DNA from 3 places in the Micromonospora sp. D75 genome. Region 2 is predicted to be linked to each of the others. Evidence: riboswitches for the same ligand, from Rfam matches in the RefSeq annotation. Region 2 holds a riboswitch; each other region holds the start of a gene.
The links. Region 2 has a riboswitch for cyclic di-AMP ahead of KBX39_RS14070 (hypothetical protein). Riboswitches for the same ligand answer to the same signal wherever they lie in the genome.
Positions count from the first base shown of each region.

Region 1: linked by a shared signal. The riboswitch ahead of KBX39_RS07165 (NlpC/P60 family protein) and the one ahead of KBX39_RS14070 (hypothetical protein) in region 2 are both predicted to bind cyclic di-AMP.
Region 3: linked by a shared signal. The riboswitch ahead of KBX39_RS01805 (C39 family peptidase) and the one ahead of KBX39_RS14070 (hypothetical protein) in region 2 are both predicted to bind cyclic di-AMP.

Region 1 covers NZ_JAGPXV010000072.1:7,266-11,329, reverse strand. Annotated here, with positions in the region: gene KBX39_RS07170 (N-acetylmuramoyl-L-alanine amidase) at 24-2,057, opposite strand; cyclic di-AMP (ydaO/yuaA leader) riboswitch at 2,296-2,433, shown strand; gene KBX39_RS07165 (NlpC/P60 family protein) at 2,447-3,478, shown strand; gene dcd (dCTP deaminase) at 3,543-4,064, opposite strand, start outside.
Region 2 covers NZ_JAGPXV010000192.1:82-4,145, forward strand. Annotated here, with positions in the region: gene KBX39_RS14065 (carbonic anhydrase) at 112-771, shown strand; gene KBX39_RS14070 (hypothetical protein) at 833-1,858, opposite strand; cyclic di-AMP (ydaO/yuaA leader) riboswitch at 1,862-1,993, opposite strand; gene KBX39_RS14075 (YibE/F family protein) at 2,148-3,431, opposite strand; gene KBX39_RS14080 (SHOCT domain-containing protein) at 3,596-3,805, opposite strand; gene KBX39_RS14085 (metal-sensitive transcriptional regulator) at 3,931-4,064, opposite strand, start outside.
Region 3 covers NZ_JAGPXV010000011.1:19,045-23,108, reverse strand. Annotated here, with positions in the region: gene KBX39_RS01815 (CDP-glycerol glycerophosphotransferase family protein) at 1-236, shown strand, start outside; gene KBX39_RS01810 (alpha/beta fold hydrolase) at 245-991, opposite strand; gene KBX39_RS01805 (C39 family peptidase) at 1,236-2,069, opposite strand; cyclic di-AMP (ydaO/yuaA leader) riboswitch at 2,276-2,416, opposite strand; gene KBX39_RS01800 (hypothetical protein) at 2,717-3,481, opposite strand; gene KBX39_RS01795 (hypothetical protein) at 3,621-3,950, opposite strand; gene KBX39_RS01790 (acyltransferase) at 4,031-4,064, opposite strand, start outside.

The DNA.
Region 1 (4,064 bases), on a different contig from region 2:
GCCTTCGCGTTCTCGGGGAGAGGTCAGCGCGGCGCGCCGACCGGGGACGGCAGGATCAGCACGTCGTCCAGGTTCACGAACATGATCCGGTGGCCGAACTGGACCTGCACGTACTGGTTCTTCCCGCGTACCACGGTCCGGTCACCCGGTGCGGAACCGTCGAACGAGACCGCCCGGTAGTACTCGCCGGGCAGCACCCCGCCGACCGCGTACCGCTGGCCGGCGGCGAACGTGTACTGCAGCGGAGAGATGGCCTGGTACGGGATGGTGTCCGGGTAGGCGGCCTGCTCCGGGTAGGCGCGGCCGTACACCGGGATGGTGGCCTTGCCGGGCCGCGGGGTCACCACGAAGCCGGTGGCCCACTTGGCGGTGGGCGCGGAGGCCGGGTTGTGGAACCACGCCTTCTGGCCGAGGTACCAGATCGCGGTCCAGTCGCCCTGCCGGCCGGCGAGCGCGTACGTCTGGCCGGCCGAGGCGCGGGCGCCGTGGTCGGAGATGTACATGGTGTCCGGCGTGCCGTCCGGGCGCAGCCCGAGGTCGTTGACGAGCGGGGCGTCCGGGCTCGGCGCGGTCCGCAGGATCACCGCCGAGGAGCCGCGCGAGGGGCACGGCTGCGCCGGCGGGGTGGGCGTCGGGACGCCGGGCGGCTGCTGGTTGCAGCCGGTGAACGCGGGCCGGTTGGTGGCGAAGTCCGGGTCGATGGTGACCAGGCCGGTCTTCGCCGTGCCGGTGCCGCGGAACGGCGCCTTCATCAGGTCGAAGTAGTGCGACCAGTCCCAGTAGGGCCCCGGGTCCCAGTGCATGCCGCCCACGTTGGCGGCGGTGATGCCGGGCACGTTGTCGTGGCCGATGATGTGCTGCCGGTCCATCGGGATGCCGAACTTCAGCGCCAGGTGGCGGACCAGCTTGGCGGAGGTGCGGTACATCGCCTCGGTGTACCAGGTGCCCTGGCCGGCGAAGCCCTCGTGCTCCAGGCCGATGGACTTGGCGTTGACGTACCAGTTGCCGGCGTGCCAGCCGACGTCCTTGGTCTTGATGTGCTGGGCGATGTAGCCGTCCACCGAGCGCAGCGTGTAGTGCCAGCCCAGGTAGTCGGCCCGCTTCACCAGGTCGACGCTCGGGCCGAAGTAGCCCTCGGTGTCGTGGATGACGATGTACTCGATCTTCTGCTGCTTCGGCCGGTCAGCCAGGTCGTGGTTGCCGTAGTCGCCCGGGTCGTCGCTGAGCTGCTCGTAGGGCGCGGGAATCCACTCGCAGGCCAGCCGGACCGGGCACTCCAGTCCGTCCGGCCGCTGCGCGGTGCGCAGGCCGAGGCGGGCCAGCCGGGAGCGGTCCGGCTTCGCGGCGGTGGCGGCGAGCGTGACCCGCTGGCCGTCGTCGGTGGTCCGGGTGGCGCCCTGGCCGAGCTGGTCGTACACCTCGTCGGCGAAGGCCGCCGCCGCGTCGGCGGTGTCCGCGCCGGAGTAGCGGGCCACCGCGGCGTACCAGGCCGCCGGGTCGGTGCCGGCGCCGACCGGCCCGCCCAGAGCCTTCTGGTACGACGACAGCAGCGCCGCGCCGCCGCGGATGTTCGCGGCCGGGTCGGTGCGCAGCGTCCCCGCGTCCAGCCCGGTGAGCGCGGCGGCCGCGTCGAGCGTCTGGAGCGAGGCGCTCGGCAGCGGCGTCTCCCGCGTCGGCGCGGCGGCGGTGGCCGGGTCGAGCTTCAGCGGCCGGGAGTCGTCGCCGCGCGGGTCCTCGTCCTCGTCGACGTGGGCGCTGCCCGGCGTGGCGAGGATGTGCGCGGCGTCGGTCAGGTGCATCGGGCCGTAGCCGCCGCTGGTGCTGGGCTGACCCGGGTGGGTGTCCCAGCGGGACTCCAGATAGGAGACACCGAGCAGCACGTTCTGGGGCACGCCGTACTCGGCCGCGGCGGCGGCGTATTGTTGTTGCCGGTCGCTCGCGGGCGCGGACGTGTCCGGCGCGGCGGTAACCGGGCCGGTGGTCGCCAGCGCGGTGGCCGTGGCCACGGCGGCGGCGAGCAGTATCCGTCTGCCCGACGGCGGGGCGGAGAGGTGCATCGAACCTCCTGGACAGGGATGGGGGTCACTGCGTTTCCACCCTCACTCCGCACACCCGCGATGGTCAATACCTTTCCAGTAAGTAATCAGTCGTGAAAGAAAATTTCACCTCCGTGCGCGGTGTGGCGCTGGATCGCGTACGGAGTGTCACGGCGCTGGAAGTTGCGGATCGATAACGGTGGTCCCTACTCTGGTGAATCGTCGGCCGCACGTCTCACCGTCCAACCCGGTCGGTGACGGTCCGACACCGCCGAGTCGCCTCCGGGCGAGCCGGGGAACCAGGTACCTGGGGTGAATCCGCAGCGCTGCTGCGGTAGGGCGGCTCCCTTCCCGCCCGAATCCGTCAGCTAACCCGGTAGGCGGTACGGAAGAAGGAGTACGGACGCCCGGTGGCACTCCATGCCCCGCGGCCGTCGTCGAACCGGTCGGTCGACCGGTCCAGCGTCGCGCCGCGTTCCCGCTGGTCCCGCTTCACCACCGCCCTCGCCGCACTGGTCGGCACCGCCGTCGTACTGACCGGCGGCGCCACTGCGGCACACGCCGAACCCTCGGTCGCCGAGATCGAGGCCCAGATCGACCGCGACTGGAACAAGCTCGAACCGGTCATCGAGCAGGTCAACGACGTACGCGAGCAGCTCGCCGCGCGGCGCAGGCAGGCCGACGCGCTCGGCCGCCAGATCGCACCCCTCCAGGCGCGGGTGGACGCCGCGCTCGGTCAGGTCGGCGGCCTCGCCGCCGACGCCTACAAGGCCGACAACCTCTCCACGGTCAACGCGCTGCTCGGCAGCCGCTCACCCGGTGACCTGGTCGACGGCCTGGAGCTGCTCGACCGCTTCGCGCACCGCCAGCACGAGCAGGTGCGCTCGGTCGCCGCGCTGCGCGACGAGCTGGCGGCGAAGAAGAAGCCGCTGGACGAGATGATCGCCGGCCTGGCGCGCACCGAGGCCCAGCTCGCGGCGAAGAAGAAGCAGATCGACGCCGAGATCGCCAAGCTGGAGAAGCTGCGGCTCAAGGTGTACGGCAAGGGCGGCGGCGGCCTGCTGCGCCCGGCGCCCTGCCCGGCCGGCTATCCCGGCGGCCCGGCCGGAGCGGCGGTGAAGTTCGCCTGCGCCCAGATCGGCAAGATCTACGTCTGGGGCGCCGCCGGCCCGGACCACTTCGACTGCTCGGGCCTCACCATGGCGGCCTGGGCCAAGGGCGGCGTCTCACTGCCGCACAGCGCACGCCAGCAGCACGGCGTGACGAAGCGCATCAGCCGGGCCGAGCTGCGCGCCGGCGACCTCGTCTTCTACTACAGCGACCTGCACCACGTGGCGATGTACGTGGGCGACGGCTGGGTGGTGCACGCCTCCCAGTCCGGCAAGCCCATCACGATGAAGCGGGTCGACGACGGCGACATCAACAGCTACGGCCGCGTGTAAGGAAGGGCCCCCTCTTAACGCCTCCGGTAGAGGAGGGGGCCCTTCTTAACAACTGCGGGCGGCGTCAGCGCGTCGGCCAGGTGCGCCAGCTCTGCCAGGACCGGCTCGGCGTCGGGCCGCGCTGCCCCTGGTAACGCGAGCCGTAGACGGCCGAGCCGTACGGGTGCTCGGCCGGCGAGGAGAGCCGGAAGATGCAGAGCTGGCCGATCTTCATGCCGGGCCAGAGCGTGATCGGCAGGTTCGCCACGTTCGACAGCTCCAGCGTGACGTGACCGGAGAAGCCGGGGTCGATGAAACCGGCTGTCGAGTGGGTCAGCAGACCCAGCCGCCCCAGGCTCGACTTGCCCTCGAGCCGGCCCGCGAGCTGGTCGCCCAGCGAGATCACCTCAAGCGTGGAGGCGAGCACGAACTCGCCCGGGTGCAGCACGAACGGCTGGCCCTCGGGCACCTCCACCATCGAGGTGAGGTCGTCCTGCTGGACCGACGGGTCGATGTGTGTGTAGAGGTGGTTGTTGAAGACCCGGAACAGCCGGTCCAGGCGTACGTCGATGCTCGACGGCTGCACCAGCGTGGGCTCGAAGGGCTC
Region 2 (4,064 bases):
GGAAAGTATGAAATGCGTATCACGAATCTTGACGTGCCCCTGACGCCGTGTGACCGTGAAGTCGCGAGGCCGTCCGGCCTGGTCGTTCCGCAGGTAGACGAGGTGAGGCAGATGACGCCGAGAAGCCCGGAGCAGGCGCTCGCCGAGCTGCGTGCCGGCAACCACCGGTTCGTCACCGGTGTGCCGCAGCATCCGAATCAGGACGCCGGGCACCGGGCGGCGGTGGCCGACGGCCAGCACCCCTTCGCGGTGATCGTCGGCTGCTCCGACTCGCGGCTCGCCGCGGAGATCATCTTCGATCGGGGTCTCGGTGACCTCTTCGTGGTGCGTACCGCCGGGCACACCGCCGGGCCCGAGGTGCTCGGCAGCGTCGAGTACGCGGTCACCGTGCTCGGCACGCCGCTCGTGGTGGTGCTCGGGCACGACTCCTGCGGCGCGGTCCAGGCCGCCCGGGAGGGGGTCCGGACCGGCGCCGCTCCGGCCGGGCACCTGGGAGCGGTGGTGGACGCGGTCTCGCCCAGCCTGCTGCGCGCCGCCCGGCAGGGCATCGACGACCTCGACGGCATCATCGACGTCCACATCGCGCAGACCGTGGAGACGCTGCTGGCCCGGTCCTCCGTGCTGGCCGAGCGGGTCGCGGCGGGCCGGTGCACGGTGGCGGGGATGTCGTACCGGCTCTCCGGCGGCGAGGTGCGGACAGTGGCGCAGGTCCCGGCGTCACTGCCCGCTCCCTCGTCGCCGGCGGACGCGGACGCGGCGCTGGCCGGCTGACCGGAGCGCCGGACGACGAAGGGGCCGCCCACGGGGGCGGCCCCTTCTTGCTGCGTCCAGGTCAGAGCATCGACATGTGGACGTGGTCGGTGTGGTTCGACGGCCCGCTGTACGACCTCCAGCCGGTGGCCGGGAACCAGATCTGCCGGTTCCAGATCACGTAGTAGATGCCCAGCCGGTCGGCGTTGCGGATGAGGAAGGCGGCCACGTCGTTGCCGTACTTGCGGGTGTCGTTGTTGTGCCAGGGTGAGAAGCCGCTGTTCTGCAGCGACCAGTCGCACGCCTTGCCCTTGGGGTGCTCCCACGGCCCGCCCGGCCGGTAACAGCCCACGAAGCGCGTGTAGCCGGCGCGCCGGACCTCCTTGTAGGCGTGCAGCGTCCGCGGCGTGATGCAGCCCGAGGTGGTCGGGTCGTTCTCGCTGCACGACTCGGCCTTCCAGCCGCCGTCGGCGGTGCGGCCGGGGCCGATCTTGGCGACCGGTGAGGTGGCGTCGACCAGGCCGCCGGTGAAGCCGAGGCCGCCGACGAGCTTGAGGGCGCGTTCGGCCTGCACCTTCTCGCGCTCCATCGCGTTCTTCTGCTTCTCCTGCTCGCGCACCTCGGCGTCGAGCGCGATCTTGGCCGTCTCGGCGCGGTTCTTGACCGCGTTGATGGCGGCCAGGCGCTGCGCGTTGAGGAGGTTCAGCTCGTCCAGGGCGTTGACGCGGCGGACGAACGAGTCGGGCGAGTTGCTCTCCAGCAGCATCGCCATCGCGCCCATCCGGCCGGTCCGGTAGGACTGGGCGGCGAGCTGGTTGACCTGCGGGCTGAGCGCCTCGAGTTCGGCCTGTGCCGCCTGTACCTCGGCGGCCAGCCGCCGCTGGCGGTCCTGCGACTTGGCCAGCTTCGCCTTCGCCTGGAGGAAGTTCCGGTTGGCGCTGTCGATCGCCTCGGTGATGAGCGGTGGTTCGCCGTCCTCCTCGTGCCCGGACGGCTTCGGGGCCGCCGCGGCGGGGGCCGCCGTCGCCGAGTTCGGCCCGGCCAGCACTGCCAGCGAGGCCAGCACGGCCACCAGGGGTGTCAGCCAGCGGCGCAGGGGTGGCGTCACAGTGTTCCCTTCCGTCGGCCGCCGACCGGGTTAGCTGACGGGTTCGGGACGGAAGTGGCCCCTACCGCTCGCGCGGATTCACCCCATGTACCTGGTTCCCCGGCTCGCCCGCAGGCGATTGGGCGGCGGCACCGCTGGCGCCGGTGCGCGCCTTCGGCGGTGACCGGCAGCGAGGTTACCCGACAGCACTCCTGCGGATCTACGTCCGGAAGCCGACCAATAGCGAGATTTCGCCGTGGCGCACCGTGACCAGCGTCGCGTTTGAAATCGATGGTCACCGTGCGGAGTGTCACCATGTCGCCTCCGTACTCTTTCCGCCGCCGAGCGCCTCCAGCGCGTCGTCGCGTCCGGCCGGCGGACGGGGCGGCGGGGGTACGGGCGACGCCGGCTCCGGACCGGGCGCGCGCCGTCCGGCGGTGGTCACGATCGCGGCCAGTGCGGTCGTCAGCGGTACGGCGGCGATCAGGCCGAGCGTGGCCACCGCGCTGCGGACGATCTCCTGGGCGAGGAACTCGCTGGTGAGGATCTGGCTCACCGGGCGGGAGTCGGCGACCAGCAGGAGCAGCAGCGGCAGCGACGCGCCCGCGTACGCCAGCACGATGGTGTTGACGGTGGACGCGATGTGGGCCCGGCCGACGCGGGTCGCCGCCCGGTAGAGCTGCCGCCGGGACAGCCCCGGGTTGGCGTGCGCGAGTTCGGTGACGGTGGCCGCCTGGGTGACGGTGACGTCGTCCAGCACGCCCAGCGAGCCGATGATGATGCCCGCCAGCAGCAGTCCGTGCAGGTCCACGTCGCCCTGGAACATGGACAGCGTGGTGGCGTCCTCGCTGCCGAAGCCGGTCAGGTGGGTGGCGGACGTGGCGAGCAGGCCGAGCACGCCGGTGATCACCAGGCTGCCGAGCGTGCCGAGCACCGCCACCGACGTCTGCGCGGTGATCCCGTGCGTCAGGTAGAGCACCACGAACATGATCAACGCGGCGCCCACGATCGCCACCAGCAGCGGCGGCTGGCCGCCACCGATGCCGGGCAGCACGAAGCCGAGCAGGATGGCGAAGCTGGCCGCCAGGCCGCCGAGCGCGGCGAGCCCGCGCCAGCGGCCGAACGCCACGATCGCGGCGGCGAAGAGCACCAGCAGCCAGATCAGCGGTGTGCCGCGCTGGTGCTCGGCGATGTTGTAGGACTTCACCGAAGGATCGGCCGGGTCGATCAGCTCGACCAGGACGATCTTGTCGCCGACCTCGACCCGGGGCGCGCCCGGTCCGGCCGGGAGCGGCGTCTCGACCTGCCGTCCCGCGTCCGGGCCCTGCTCGGCGGCGACGGTCGCGGTGCCGCAGGGGCCGCCTGCGCCCTCCGGGGCCTCCGGCGTCGGCGGGCAGGGTTCGGTGACCACCCGGGTCACGGTGCCGTGGTAGCGGGGGACGTCCGCGCCGCCGACCGGCTCCCGGTCCTGCCGGGGCCAGAGCACCAGCGCGGCGATCACGGTGAGCGCGAACAGCGGCACCACCACGGCGACGAGCAGCCGCCGTACGCCCGGTGGCGTGGGCGGTGCGGGGCGGGTGTGGTCGGCACCCAAGGCGTCTCTCCCAACGGTCGCGGCGACGCCTGGTCCGCCGGACCGGTCTGGTCACCGGGCCGGCGCGGACGTGTCGACCACGTCCGGGTCGTCGCCCCGACATGGTAGGCAGCCCGGCTGGGTGCTCCCGGACACCGTGACCGGTGACGCGCGCCCCGCGCGGGTCAGGCCAGTCCGGCCCGGCGTCGCCGGTACTCGTCCTCGTCGATCTCGCCGCGGGCGTACCGCTCGTCGAGGATGCGCCGGGCCGCCGTCGGCCCGGACCGCTGCGGGCCGGTCCACCGCACGGCCAGCCAGAGGAGCCCTGCCAGCACCGCCAGCACCGCCAGGGACCAGATCCACATCCAGCCCATCATCGGGCTCTGCCACATCATCGGGCCGCCCTCCGTCCGTCACCGCGGGTCCGCCGGGGCCGGCCTGCCCGCCACTTCGACGGTACGGCCGCACGGGCGCGTCGGCGCGGGTCGATGTGCCCTGCTCGGAGGGGCGGAGGTCCCGTTCAGCCGCGCTTCATCAGGCGGCCGACGGCGGCCATCATCTCGGTCGCCATCTCGTCGGCCCGGCCCTCGGCGGCGCCCTCGTGCATGCAGTGCCGCGCGTGCCCGTCGAGCAGGCCGAGGCCGACCTTGTCCA
Region 3 (4,064 bases), on a different contig from region 2:
TCGAGCGGTTCCCGCTCGCGGCGTCCGGCTACGTGCTGCGGCGCGACATGTCCAACGTGGACCAAGTGATCACCGACCTACTCGACGCCGACCCGAAGGCCGCGCAGCGCTGGGCGGCGCGCACCCGCTACCTGGGCGACTTCCCCGCCGACGCCTACGCCGAGGCGTTCCTCGCCGCCGCCCGCCGCGAGCTGGAGGCCGACTGGGCGGTCCCGGCGCAGCGCGCCGTCGTGTAGGCCCCGCTCTACAGGTACGCGTCGAGCAGGGCGAGCACGACGGCCGGGTCCTCGACGTGCGCGTTGTGGCCCAGGCCGGGCAGGGTGGCCACCGGCACGCCCAGTTCCTTGAGCTGCGCGTCGCTCACCATCGGGTCCTGCTCGCCGCGGGCCAGCAGCACCGGCACGCCGGTCGCGGCCAGCAGGGCGGGCAGCCGAGGCTCGCCGACCGCGAACGCGGCCGGGTCCATCGCCAGCCGCCAGCGGCCGTCGACCCGCCGCAGCCCCGCCTCCACCACCGGGTGGTCCGGGGCGAACAGCCCGGCCAGCCCCGAGACGCGCAGGTAGCGGCGGGCCGCCTCGTCCCGGGTGGCGAACCAGGTGACCGGCCGGGCGGCCAGCTCGCTCGCCTTCGCCAGCTCGGCCGGGGACCAGACCGCCTTGATGCCGAGCCCCACCACCGCGTCCACCGGAAGAGCCCGCTGCCGGGCCGCGAGCGCCAGCGCCACCACCCCGCCGAGCGAGTGCCCGAGCAGCACCAGCCGGTCGTGCGGGCCCAGCCGGAGCGGACCGAGCCCGTCCGCGACGCGCTGGGCCAGGGCGTCGAACGAGTAGCCGTCGAGCGGCGGCGACCAGCCGTGGCCGGCCAGGTCGGGGGCGAGCCAGCGCCCGGGCCAGCGGCGCTCCAGCAGCGGCGCCCAGGGCAGCCACACTTCGCCGGTGGCGCCCATGCCGTGCAGGAGAATCAGGTGCCGGTTCCCCGTCGCATCGCCCATTGGCGCAGTCTGCCACCGCCCGCCCCGGACACGCGAGACCGAACCCGCCCCGCCCAAACCGCCCGCCCTCGCCCTCGCCGCCGATCTTGGAGTTGTGGTGCCTCCCATAGCGGGGCGAGCCGGGCATACCAGGCGCCACAAGTCCAAGATCGGCGCGCCGAGAGGGCGGCGGGCGAGGGGCGGGCGGGGACGGGGAAGGCCGGCGCCCCGGGACGGGGTGCCGGCCTTCGCGGGTGCGGGGCGGTCAGGCGGAGTAGCCGCGGCTGGCGATCCAGTGCGCCAGGTCGATCGTGGTGAGCCAGTACGACGGCAGCGACGGGTCGGCCGAGTCGGCGATCCGGACGGTCCGGCCGTCGTCCTTGTAGCCGATCACCGCGACGTAGTGGCCGCCGGGGAACGAGTGCCAGCCGCCGTTGGTGTCGGTGGCGGTGCCGGCGACGTTCGCGACGACCCCCCGGCCGTTGCTGATCGCCTCGACCACGTCGGCCTGGAGCCGGTCCATCTGGGCCGGGCTGGCCGAGCCGGGAATCATCCGGGTCCGGTACGGGTTGCCCTTGACCTGCTGGTTGAGCACGCGCGTGGTGTCCTCGGCCGAGTTGGTGCCCATCTCGGTGGTGCCGAGCGGGCCGGCGAGGGCGTCCTGGCTGCGCTCGATGCCGGTGGCGCTGAGCGCGTTGCGCACGGCGGCCGGGCCGCAGTAGTAGTAGTTGATCTGCGCCTGGTAGTCGTAGTCCAGCGTCTTGCTCGACGGCGGCTTCGGCGCGGCCTTGGTGACGTCCGGGTCCGCCGCGGCCTTCTTCGCCGACGGGGAGGCGCTGGGCGACTTGCTGGGCTCGGCGCTCGGCGACGCCGGCGGGACGACGATGCGCGCCTCGCCGCGGCTGGCGGGCTCGCCGAGCCGTGCGCCGAGTTCGGCGACCGAGGCGGTGTTCTCCTGCCGGACCGGGGCGTCCTCACCCGCGGCGAGGGCGGTGCCGGCGCCGGCGGCCAGCACGAGCGCCGCGACCGATCCGGCGATGATCTGGTACGGGCGTTCGGTGGCGATCCGCCGCAGCTGACGCTTCAGGTGGTGCTTCACGAAATCCTCCACGGGGGGCGTGATCGGCACACGCCGGCCCGGCACGTGGAGGGGTTCACACGTGCTGGCAGGCCGGATGGGCCGGGGGAACGGGTACGCCCGCGATGCCGGGCGCCCAGGGGCGGTTTGCCGGTCGCGTCAGGCGAGCGCGGGTACCGCGGAGCCGTGGAGGCGGGGGGACGATCGAGGGGTGGGCACGAGGATGGGACTCCTTCCGTGGCCGCCGACCGGGTTAGCTGACGGATTCGGGCGGGAAGTACGCCCTACCGCGGCAGTGGCCGCGGATTCACCCCGATGGTGCTCATGGTTCCCCGGTTCGTGATGACACGATTAGGCGGGTCGGCGCGGCGTCGCCTTCTGCGATCGGGTACCGCACCGGACGCGCCGACACTACCGGCGGGTACTGCCCCTGCCAAGCGCTCCCACCTGCGTAAACATGATCCCCGGTAACGGATTTCGGAACAGCCGGTTACTCACTTCACTCAATGGGACAAGCGGTGGTGACGGCGCCCGGGAGGCGAAAAGGGGACAGACGGCGAGCGCGTGACCGGCAATGGCGCGGCTCATTGGCCTGTTCTGCGCTCCACGCCCGTTTCGGTGCCGGGGGTGAGCCGGCTCACCACATTCCGGGTAACAATTCGGTCGCCTCAGCCGACCCGGGCCGGACGCCAGCGGGCGTTGCGGACGGACGCGCCGACCGGCAGGGGGATCGTCGCCACGCCGCGGGACACCGGGGCGGGCCGCACCGCCAGGGTGGCCGCGTACGCCTCGGCGGCGAGCGTACGGGCGGCCTCGGCGGCCAGTTCGGCGTCCCGCCACGCCTGCCGCTCCCGCTCGGCGGCGCTCTCCCAGCCGGTCCGGCGCCGGTCCCGTACGGCCCGGGCCAGCACGATCTCCTGCTCGGCCGGGTGCCGGCGCGGGTCCCACCCGTTGCGGCGCGCCAGCACGTCGGCGAGTTGCCGGGCGGACAGGTCGCCGCGCCAGTGCGCCGTCATGGCGGCGTGGTGCAGCCAGCGCTCCCGGGCCGCGTACTCCGCCGGGGTGCGCGGGGTGCGCGGGGCGGCCAGCGCGGCGGCCCCGGCCAGGCGGCGGGCGGCGCTGTCCGCCTCGTCGTACGCGGTCCAGGCGCGTTCCGCCTCGTCCTGCGCGGCCAGCCACCGTTCCCGGCGGCGACGGGCCGTCTGGGCGGCCCCGGCGGCGGCCACCGCCACCTCCTCGGCGTACCGGACGAGGTCGTCGCGGCGCGCGGCGTCCTGGTCCACCGGATCGGCGGCAGCCTCGGCGACGCCGTCGCGCTCGGGCCGGGCCACCAGCGCGGCGAGCAGGCCGAACGCGAGCAGCATCAGAAAGGACCAGATGGCGGCGGCCTCGGGGACCGCGGTGAGGAAGTGGTAGAGAGCGGTCTGCGACATGGTCGGCACCTCACGGGAAGAACCTGGCGGGAGACTCCGCACGGCCGGTCGGGGCGCGGCGCGGGGGCGCCGGGCCGGCGAGGGGCGGGTGCGGGATGACGTTCGGTGGGTGCGGTGACGGGCGCGGCCCGTGGGCGGATCAGCGGGCGGGCGGGGCCCGCAGGCCGACCGGCGCGGTGATCCGGCCGGCCGGGACCGGCTGCGGGTCGTTCGGGAGCGTGTCGGTGGCCCGTGCGGCGGGCGCGGGTGCGCCGTCGGGACGGGCCTGCCGCTCGGCGGCGCGGTCGGATTCCGGTCGCGGGGCGGCCGGCGTGCTCACGTACGCCGGGCCGGCTGGCGCGGCCGGGGCGGCGGCCGGCAGCGTGGCCGCGCCGAACGAACAGGCGACGACCACGGCGAGACTGGCGAGCATCCGGGCGGTCCAGCGCGCCACCCACCACACGGGGCAGGTGAGCGCGATCGGAAGCACGGGTACAAATTACCGCCGAACCCCCACTGACGCACCGCCGCACGGCGTGTCGCGGACCGACCGGCCGGCGTGTGCGCGTGTCAGTCCGGGCGACGCCGCCCGGCGTACTCGATG